DNA from 2 places in the Shewanella sp. 10N.286.48.B5 genome. Region 2 is predicted to be linked to the other one. Evidence: riboswitches for the same ligand, from Rfam matches in the RefSeq annotation. Region 2 holds a riboswitch; the other holds the start of a gene.

Region 1 (4,438 bases), 2.6 Mb from region 2:
ATGGGCCATATGTTGTAATGTCACCGCTAAGCGATGCCCGGTACTAATACCCCAAAGGTTGGCTAAACGTTGCTGGCAATTATTGACTAAGGTTTGCCTAAAAGCACTAAACAAGTCCTTGTCGGCAAAGTGTTGATGCTCAGTGAACCAGCTCGCAATATCAAGTGACTGATCATAATACTCTCGGTTCCAATTCACCCCAGTGATAGGATCAAATCGCCCTAAGGTAAACTCGCCACTTTTTTGATTAATGCCTAAAGGGTTGGCTAATGGCACGCAGTGAATATCGCCTAATACAGTGTAGTCTTGCAGTAAAGTCATCAGCTGATGTATCACCGCATTACCCTGCACTTCAGCCCCATGAACATTGGCCTGAATATAAACACTGGGCGCGGCGTCATCTGAGCCTTTAAAGCTAAACAGTGGCGCCGTTAACGCTTGGCCTGTGGCAAGCTCTCCCACTTCAACCCGAGACATGGTGGCTGAATAATCGTTAGCCTGTTCTGTAATTGAATTCACTGATGTCATACCTGCCACGTTAGCAATTATTCAAATAAGTTTTGGTGCAGAGAGTTAACCACATCTGCGGCTTCAGATTCAGCGACGAGAACACATAAGTTATGTGGGCTAGCCCCTTGGCAAATCATGCGCACATTATGCTGTTCAAGTACCCCAAAAACTCGGCTGCAAATACCTGCTGTTGACGCTATTTGATTACCAATAATCGCCACTAAAGCTAATTTATCTTCCACTCTTACACGGCAATTTTGTGATAGTTCTTGCAGTAATGACTCGCTTAATAACCCCTGCCCGCTGGAGTCAGAACCGGTTTTATCAAGCGTTAGTGACACATTAACTTCTGAGGTGGTAATCAAATCAACTGAAATTTTATGCTTAGCAAGCGTGGCAAAGGTGTGCGCTAAAAAGCCCTGAGCATGGAGCATTTGTAAGCTATGCAGGTTTAATAAAGTTTGATCGCGTCTTAGAGCCACAGCTCGATAAACCGGGGCATCTTCTACTTGATGACGGATCCAAGTTCCACCTTGTTCAGGTGCTTTACTGGAACCAACAAACACCTGAATTTGTTGACGCACGGCCGGTAAAATCGTCGCAGGGTGTAATACTTTAGCGCCAAAGGTAGCCATCTCAGCCGCTTCATTAAAGCTAATTTCAGCGATAGGTCTCGCATTAGGCGCTAAACGTGGGTCAGTGGTATAAATTCCGGCCACATCAGTCCAAATCTCTACCGCATCTGCTTTTAAGGCTTCAGCTAATAACGCAGCTGAATAATCACTGCCGCCACGGCCTAAGGTGGTGGTGTTGCCTGCTTCATCAGCGCCAATAAAACCTTGAGTCACGATCACTTGCTGAGCCAATAACGGCTGTAAATGCTCCGCGCCTAGGAGCGCAATTTGCTCAATTTGCGGCTCTGCTTTACCAAAATGGCTATCGGTTCTTAATACTTGGCGCACATCAAATGAACTTGATGGCGTGCCTTTTTGGCGAATAACCGCAGAGAACAATAATGATGAACATTGCTCACCCATGGATAACAGCTCATCAATGATGGCTTTGCTTCTATCGAGCACTAACTTATCACTAAGCACTGCCATTCTGCTTAATAGCTTATCAATCGTAGCAGCTACATCTTGTGGACGCGCCAGCTTATCAACAATGTCATATTGAATTTTAGCAATTTGAGTGACTAAACTTAAGCGGCGTTGGTCGTTCACATTGGCTTGAGTTAACTCAACCAGTAAATTAGTGACACCGCTAGAAGCACTAACAACAACGACGCGGGTATTGGCATTGGCTAAAATAATGTCCGCACAGCGGTTCATGGCGTCAAAATCAGCAACTGAGGTGCCACCGAACTTAGCAACAACTAAACTCATGCTGATACCTCCACGACATTCGCAGACGAACTTTTACTAGACAAAGTTTTAGTAGACAAAGTTTTAGCAGACAAACTTTGACTAAACATACTTTCAGTAGACATGGACTGAGTAGACATAAACTGAGTACACAGTATTGGAACAACTTGAAATTTAATACGTAAAAACATGATTACACTCCGAACTTACTTCGTTCGAAGAGCCTGGTGCAGTGATAACGCACCCTTAAAGAAGGGAAACAGCAATCTTTCACCAGAAGCTCTCCACCAAAAAATAGGTGACAATCGCTAGGATTCAACCTAAACGACCGATACCGAATGCCAACCAAACATACCAGTACCTCGGCGCTAATCTCCCTCATAAGCTGTCATAGGAATTGGTTTTCCTCGAACTTACTACCTAGCTAACGCTCCTCTTCTGTTTCTTCCCACAGGAAGAGCATGAAAATACCAATAAATAACAACTCAAGTCAATTGGGATATGCCATAAAGTCGTCAAATAACACAATACGTAAATAGAGACACTGAGCTCAAAATAGTATCATGTAAGCTGTTATTTATAATTTGAAACAAAAAAGTGATATAAAACAATAGTGATTAAAAAATAAAAAGTAATAACCTCAATGTAAACTCGAGGTTATTGAGTTAAAACCTTCAACTAAACTGCACAATTAAGCTTCAATATTAACAATCAAGTTTCAACAGTATATAAATAACCATTGCCCTAATAAAAATATAAAAATAACAATAAAAAAAGGCACTTAACTAAGTACCTATAGAAGGAGTTACTGATATTAAACATCCTCGATAACTGATACAAATGTCACTTAATCGCCGATCATGTTATTCATCGTGCAAATCAGGTAATTCATTAACTAAAACCGTTCGTGGGCCAAACTCGCCAATTAACACTTCCTTGTCAGGTGCTTCACCACAGGCAAGTAATGACAACACCCCATTATCAACATAGTAAATAGCGAGCTGTTTAAACTCTCGGCCTAACGCTAACGCTTGGTCTTTTTCTATAAAGACTGCCCAACTTTTTTCCATATGAGATAAGTCTGGCGCCGCGCCAATTAAGCAACGATAGGGGCTATTAAATTGCTGAATTTTCCGTTGAAGTCGCCTATCTAACAAACGGTTTTGACACGGATTCAATTGGCTGCCTAAGGGATTATGGGCGGTGACAATGGCGAAGGGGACAGCGTAAGAAAGGCGCTGAGTAAGTAGAAATTGGGTCCCTTGATACTTAAACCAAAGGTTATCTATTGAATTATTCATCATTTATTTTTCTCAATTTAGACCAATTCAGTGTAGCAAACCAAGACTTGGACCAACACCCTGTGTGATGTAAGTCACAAGAACAATAATTATATTTAACCTAAAAATCATAAGCTTACCCAAAAAAGCATTTTTGTAACAAATCTTCCCCGTAAATTTGTTAACATTTCATTTGTTAACAAATGCCTAAAACGAGTACAATATCTCACACTAGCTAGATTTTGCTACATAACGCTAAGTTGTGACACAAGCGACTACATTTACTGAAATTAAATCTTGGTAAAGTGTTCAAGCTTTTAAAATGTGTTCTACATTTTAAAAGACTGAATATAAATGTAGGACAAAATTAGGTTGCGAAGGAACTTTAATCAGCAATTTAATCTCTTAGTTTATATGAATCATCGGTTTTACAGATATTTTGACAGGTTGTGAGCTTACTCAAGCTCAGCATACGATCTGAATATTGATTTTTTATGATCAAAATTTACGTCACGTATAACTCTTTTATAGAAGTGCGATAAATATTAGTGCCTTAAACTGGTTTATATAATGTAGTTAGTCATGAAGCGTGTTTTGTTCAGGGCAGACATAGATAAACACCTATCGTGAATTTATAAATTATCGGCGTTTTCTTAGCTATATAACGCCACAGCCCTAGTGCAACATGACTAGAATCGAATTGTTTTTAATTTAGGTAAATGACATGCAAAACCCACACATTCTTATTGTTGAAGATGAAGCTGTAACCCGTAATACTCTACGTAGTATTTTTGAAGCCGAAGGGTATGTAGTAACTGAAGCAAACGATGGCGCAGAAATGCATAAAGCCATGCAGGATAATAAGATTAATCTTGTTGTTATGGATATCAACCTTCCTGGTAAAAACGGTTTATTATTAGCCCGTGAACTTCGTGAAATTAATAACATTGGCCTTATTTTCCTTACTGGCCGTGATAACGAAGTTGATAAGATCCTTGGTTTAGAAATTGGCGCTGATGACTACATCACTAAGCCATTTAACCCACGTGAATTAACTATCCGTGCTCGTAACCTATTAACTCGTGTAAACAGCGCTGGCGCTGAAACCGAAGAAAAAGGTTCAGTTGAGTTTTACCGTTTCAACGGTTGGAGCTTAGAAATCAACAGCCGTTCTTTAGTTAGCCCACAAGGTGAGTCTTACAAATTACCTCGCAGTGAATTCCGTGCGATGCTTCACTTTGTAGAAAACCCAGGCAAAATCTTAACTCGTGCAGACTTGTTAAT
Region 2 (4,438 bases):
CAAATAAAATCATCAATAAGTAGATAAAAATTAATTAATCTACCCTTTTAGGTACCTTATTTAATATAAATTGTGCAGATGTCAGTTCTTTTAAACGCACATTGAGCCAAAAAAAATATAAACAAGTGTTTGACTTAGGTTGACGTTAACGTTAACAGGCCGTAAAGTTGAGCCATATTACATTGGTTAAAACCAATGTGCCGTCCACATACATTGAAGGTGTAAAAGGAAATCCCATGAAAGTATTGGTGCCTGTAAAGCGCGTAGTCGATGCAAATGTGAAGGTCAGAGTAAACGCTGACAACACAAATGTTGATACTGCTAATTTGAAAATGGCGTTAAACCCATTCTGTGAAATTGCAGTTGAAGAAGCTGTAAGATTGAAAGAAGCAGGAAGTGTTACGGAAATTGTTGTGGTCACTATTGGAGCTAAAAATGCTCAAGAACAATTACGTACCTCGATGGCGCTTGGTGCCGACCGTGCTATTCATGTCCTGACTGATGACGAGTTAGTGCCGTTATCGATTGCTAAAATTTTAAAAGCGGTTCAAGAAAAAGAACAAGCAGAATTAGTGATATTTGGTAAGCAATCTATTGATGGCGACAATAACCAAACCGGTCAAATGCTAGCTGCATTAACGAATATGCCTCAAGCAACGTTTGCATCAGAGCTAACATTAACGGCAGACAGTGCAGAAGTAACCCGTGAGATTGACGGCGGCTTACAAACAATAAAAATGCCATTACCAGCGGTGGTTACGGTTGATTTACGTTTAAATGAACCTCGTTACGCATCATTACCTAATATTATGAAAGCTAAGCGTAAGCCATTAGAGACACTTTCAATTGATGATTTAGGCGTAAGCTTAAAAGCACATCAAACCATTATAAAAGTCACCCCTCCAGCTGAGCGTAAAGCTGGCATCATGGTGAATTCAGTGGCTGAATTAGTTGAAAAGTTAAAAAATGAAGCGAAGGTGATCTAATTATGACTATTTTAGTATTAGCTGAACATGATAACGCAAGCTTAAAATTAGATACCGCTAAAGCAGTAAGCGCAGCGGTTGCCATTGGTGGTGATGTGCATGTGTTAGTTGCTGGTAGTGATTGCGCTGCAGCAGTTACCGCAGCGCAAGCATTAACAGGCGTAAGCAAGGTATTAGTTGCTGATAATGCTGTGTATCAAGCGCAACTAGCAGAAAACCTTTCACAGTTAGTGGTTAACCTTGCAGGTGATTACGAACATATTATTTCTGCGGCTAGCAGTGTCGGTAAAGATACCCTGCCACGAGTCGCGGCGTTATTAGATGTGGCGCAAATTTCTGAAGTGATTGAAGTTGTAAGCACAGATACCTTCGTGCGTCCTGTTTATGCCGGTTCGGCATTAGCGACAGTGCAAAGTTTAGATGCGGTTAAAGTGCTAACAGTACGAACCAGTGCTTTTGATGCCGCAACCAATGACGGCAGTGCAGAAGCGGTTATGGTTGATTTTGTTGCCACAGCAGCGGCAGAATTTGTTTCGCAAACATTAACTGAATCAGAGCGTCCTGAGCTTGGCAGTGCTGGGGTGATTGTTTCCGGCGGCCGCGGTATGGGCAGTGGTGAGAACTTTGCTATTTTAGAAGCGCTTGCTGATAAATTAACTGCTGCTGTTGGTGCTTCGCGCGCAGCTGTTGATGCTGGCTTTGTACCGAATGATTTACAAGTAGGTCAAACTGGTAAAATTGTCGCACCTGATCTGTATATTGCTGTAGGTATCTCAGGGGCTATTCAGCATCTTGCTGGTATGAAAGACTCTAAAGTCATTGTGGCAATCAACAAAGATCCTGAAGCGCCGATTTTCCAGGTTGCAGATTATGGTCTGGAAGCTGATTTGTTTGAAGCGATCCCTGAGCTAACTAATTTGCTATAGTCCTTAATTAGAGCCCTTAATTAGAGCCCTAAATAAGAGTCCTAAATAATGCTCTTTATAATAGGATTATGGCTTACGCTAGTTTTTTAGTGAGTTAATATCCACTAATAAAAAACGGCACTAAAAGGCTTTTACCGAGAGGTAAAAGCCTTTTTTAATGTTCCGTAGATAGTTGCTGCCAATTTATACTAATGCGTTGTTATTTGCGGTGCGGTTCTATCAGTGAGCAAAAATTACCACTGCGTTAAATATGAACCCTTGCTAATAAAAGGTTACACTAGTGCTGCGTCAATGTGCGCGGTTTTAGTTGTGATGTTATATATCACAAGATAATCAAGTTTTATCTGGCAATGATGCTACTGCTTATGTTTGTATGATGGGGTGTTGATATACAGAGCCTTTCTGTTGTTAACATAAGTAGAGGTGCATTAAGTATCAGTACGGGTGAGTTGGGTGATGCCAATAACTTATTCGGAAAGGATTTAGTGCCGAAGTAAATGGATTCTATCAAAACCATTTATTGGGGCAGTTACCGAAAGGGACTGCACTGTCATGGTAATTTCTATCCGAAAGGGTAGAAGAATATATATCGACAACGATATTGATATTACTGTGGAGTGCTACTGAAAAGATTTTCGTTTACGTATTCAACGTAAACTTGCCTTATCAGTTATTCTCCATTCGTACTCAACGAAGAAATTATAAGAAATGATGATAACAAGTTACGCCGATTCGGCTCTCTCGCTTTTGCCACCAGTAGTGGCTATTTTGCTCGCAGTATTAACTCGCCGAGTCTTACTTTCATTGGGCTTAGGTATTATCACCGGGGTGTTTTTACTCGGTGATTTTTCAGTTAGCGCTGCAGCCTCAAATTTACTGATTACCGTCACGGGTCTAGTTTGGGATGATGGCGCGCTCAATTCATGGAACCTACAAATTTTAGGTTTCTTGGTGATTTTGGGCATGATCACGGCATTAATCACGGTAAGTGGTTCAGCTCGCGCCTTTGCTGATTGGGCTCATCAACGTATTCGCAATAAACGTGATGCCAAGTTGATGACTATCTTCCTTGGTGTTGTAGTGTTTATTGATGACTACTTTAACAGTATTGTGGTGGGATCTATTGCACGTCCAATCACCGACCGTTACCACATTTCACGGGCTAAATTAGCCTACTTATTGGATTCAACAGCGGCACCAATTTGTGTTATCTCGCCTGTTTCAAGCTGGGGAGCGTACATTATCGCCCTGATCGGCGGGATTTTAACGGCTCATGGCTTTGCTGATACAGGGCATTTAAGTGTGTTCCTGCAAATGATCCCAATGAACTTTTATGCCATTTTTGCATTATTATTATTGGTGTGTGTGGCGTTATTTGGTTTAGATATTGGCCCAATGCGTAAGCATGAACAAAATGCCCAAAAGGGTGAGTTGTTCGACGAATCTAAAGGCTTACCACCAGGAGCCACAGCCGATTTACCAGAAGCGGAAACCGGTAAAATCATTGGCTTATTCTTACCTATATTAGTGTTAGTTGCGGCAACCTTCTATTTCATGGTGGCGTCAGGCGCTGATGCATTATCAGCTAATGATTTACCTTTTAGCATTTTAGGAGCATTTGAAAATACTGAAGTGAGCTCGTCACTATTTTTCGGTTCACTGGTGGGGTTAGCGGTCACCTTAGTATTAACTGTGAAGCAAAAAATTGCTCTGCCTATGGTGTTCACTGGCATCAAACTTGGCGCTAAATCAATGCTACCTGCCATTTATATTTTGTTATTTGCTTGGACGATTTCAACGGTTATTGGCAACCTTGAAACCGGTAAATACATGGCCAGTTTAGCCACAGGCAATATTCCATTTGCGATGCTACCTGCAGTATTATTTTTATTAGCAGGCCTAACCGCATTTGCAACCGGCACCAGCTGGGGTACCTTCGGTATCATGTTGCCAATTGCAGCTGATATGGCGATGGGCAGTGATAGCACTATGATGTTACCTATGCTTGCAGCCGTGTTATCTGGTGCAGTATTTGGCGATCATTGTTCACCGATTTCAGATACCACTATCTTGTCGTCAACGGGGGCGAGTTGTCACCATATCGATCACGTAATGACGCAATTACCTTATGCGTTAATCGTGGCGGTCATTAGTATTATTGGCTACGGTGTATTAGGTTTTACCGCGTCAGTGGCCATGGGCTTGGTCACCTGTAGTGTGCTATTTGTATTAAGCGTTATTGGACTGAAGTTGATCACTAAATAGCGTAAGCTAACTCGGTTTGATTTAAGCTTATCGCGAACTTTAGATATAGCTAACTTGTATGAAAATGCCGCTCAGATGAGCGGCATTTTTTATGTTTTAAAATCAAGGCTGCATAATAAAGTGGTATATATAAGCTAAATATCTAAGTCGAATCACTAGAGTGAACCTCAAAGGTTTAAGCTCACATGTTTTGTTTATGCAGCAGTTATTGTTAGCGAAGAGAAGCAGCGATTAGCACTGTGAGTGAATGACTGTTTCTGC

What was found. A riboswitch is a leader RNA that binds a small molecule or an ion and turns the genes downstream of it on or off. The one in region 2 is predicted to bind lysine.
Region 1: it holds a riboswitch for lysine, as region 2 does, so the genes downstream of both, lysC (lysine-sensitive aspartokinase 3) here and BCU57_RS02420 (Na+/H+ antiporter NhaC family protein) in region 2, are expected to answer to the same signal.

Annotation. Positions count from the first base shown of each region.
Region 1 covers NZ_MCVG02000001.1:3,162,901-3,167,338, forward strand. The annotation lists gene BCU57_RS13520 (succinylglutamate desuccinylase/aspartoacylase family protein) at 1-528, opposite strand, end outside; gene lysC (lysine-sensitive aspartokinase 3) at 546-1,895, opposite strand; lysine riboswitch at 2,144-2,320, opposite strand; gene BCU57_RS13530 (DUF3293 domain-containing protein) at 2,738-3,175, opposite strand; gene arcA (two-component system response regulator ArcA) at 3,879-4,438, shown strand, end outside.
Region 2 covers NZ_MCVG02000001.1:558,270-562,707, forward strand. The annotation lists gene BCU57_RS02410 (electron transfer flavoprotein subunit beta/FixA family protein) at 237-986, shown strand; gene BCU57_RS02415 (electron transfer flavoprotein subunit alpha/FixB family protein) at 989-1,912, shown strand; lysine riboswitch at 2,323-2,543, shown strand; gene BCU57_RS02420 (Na+/H+ antiporter NhaC family protein) at 2,621-4,177, shown strand.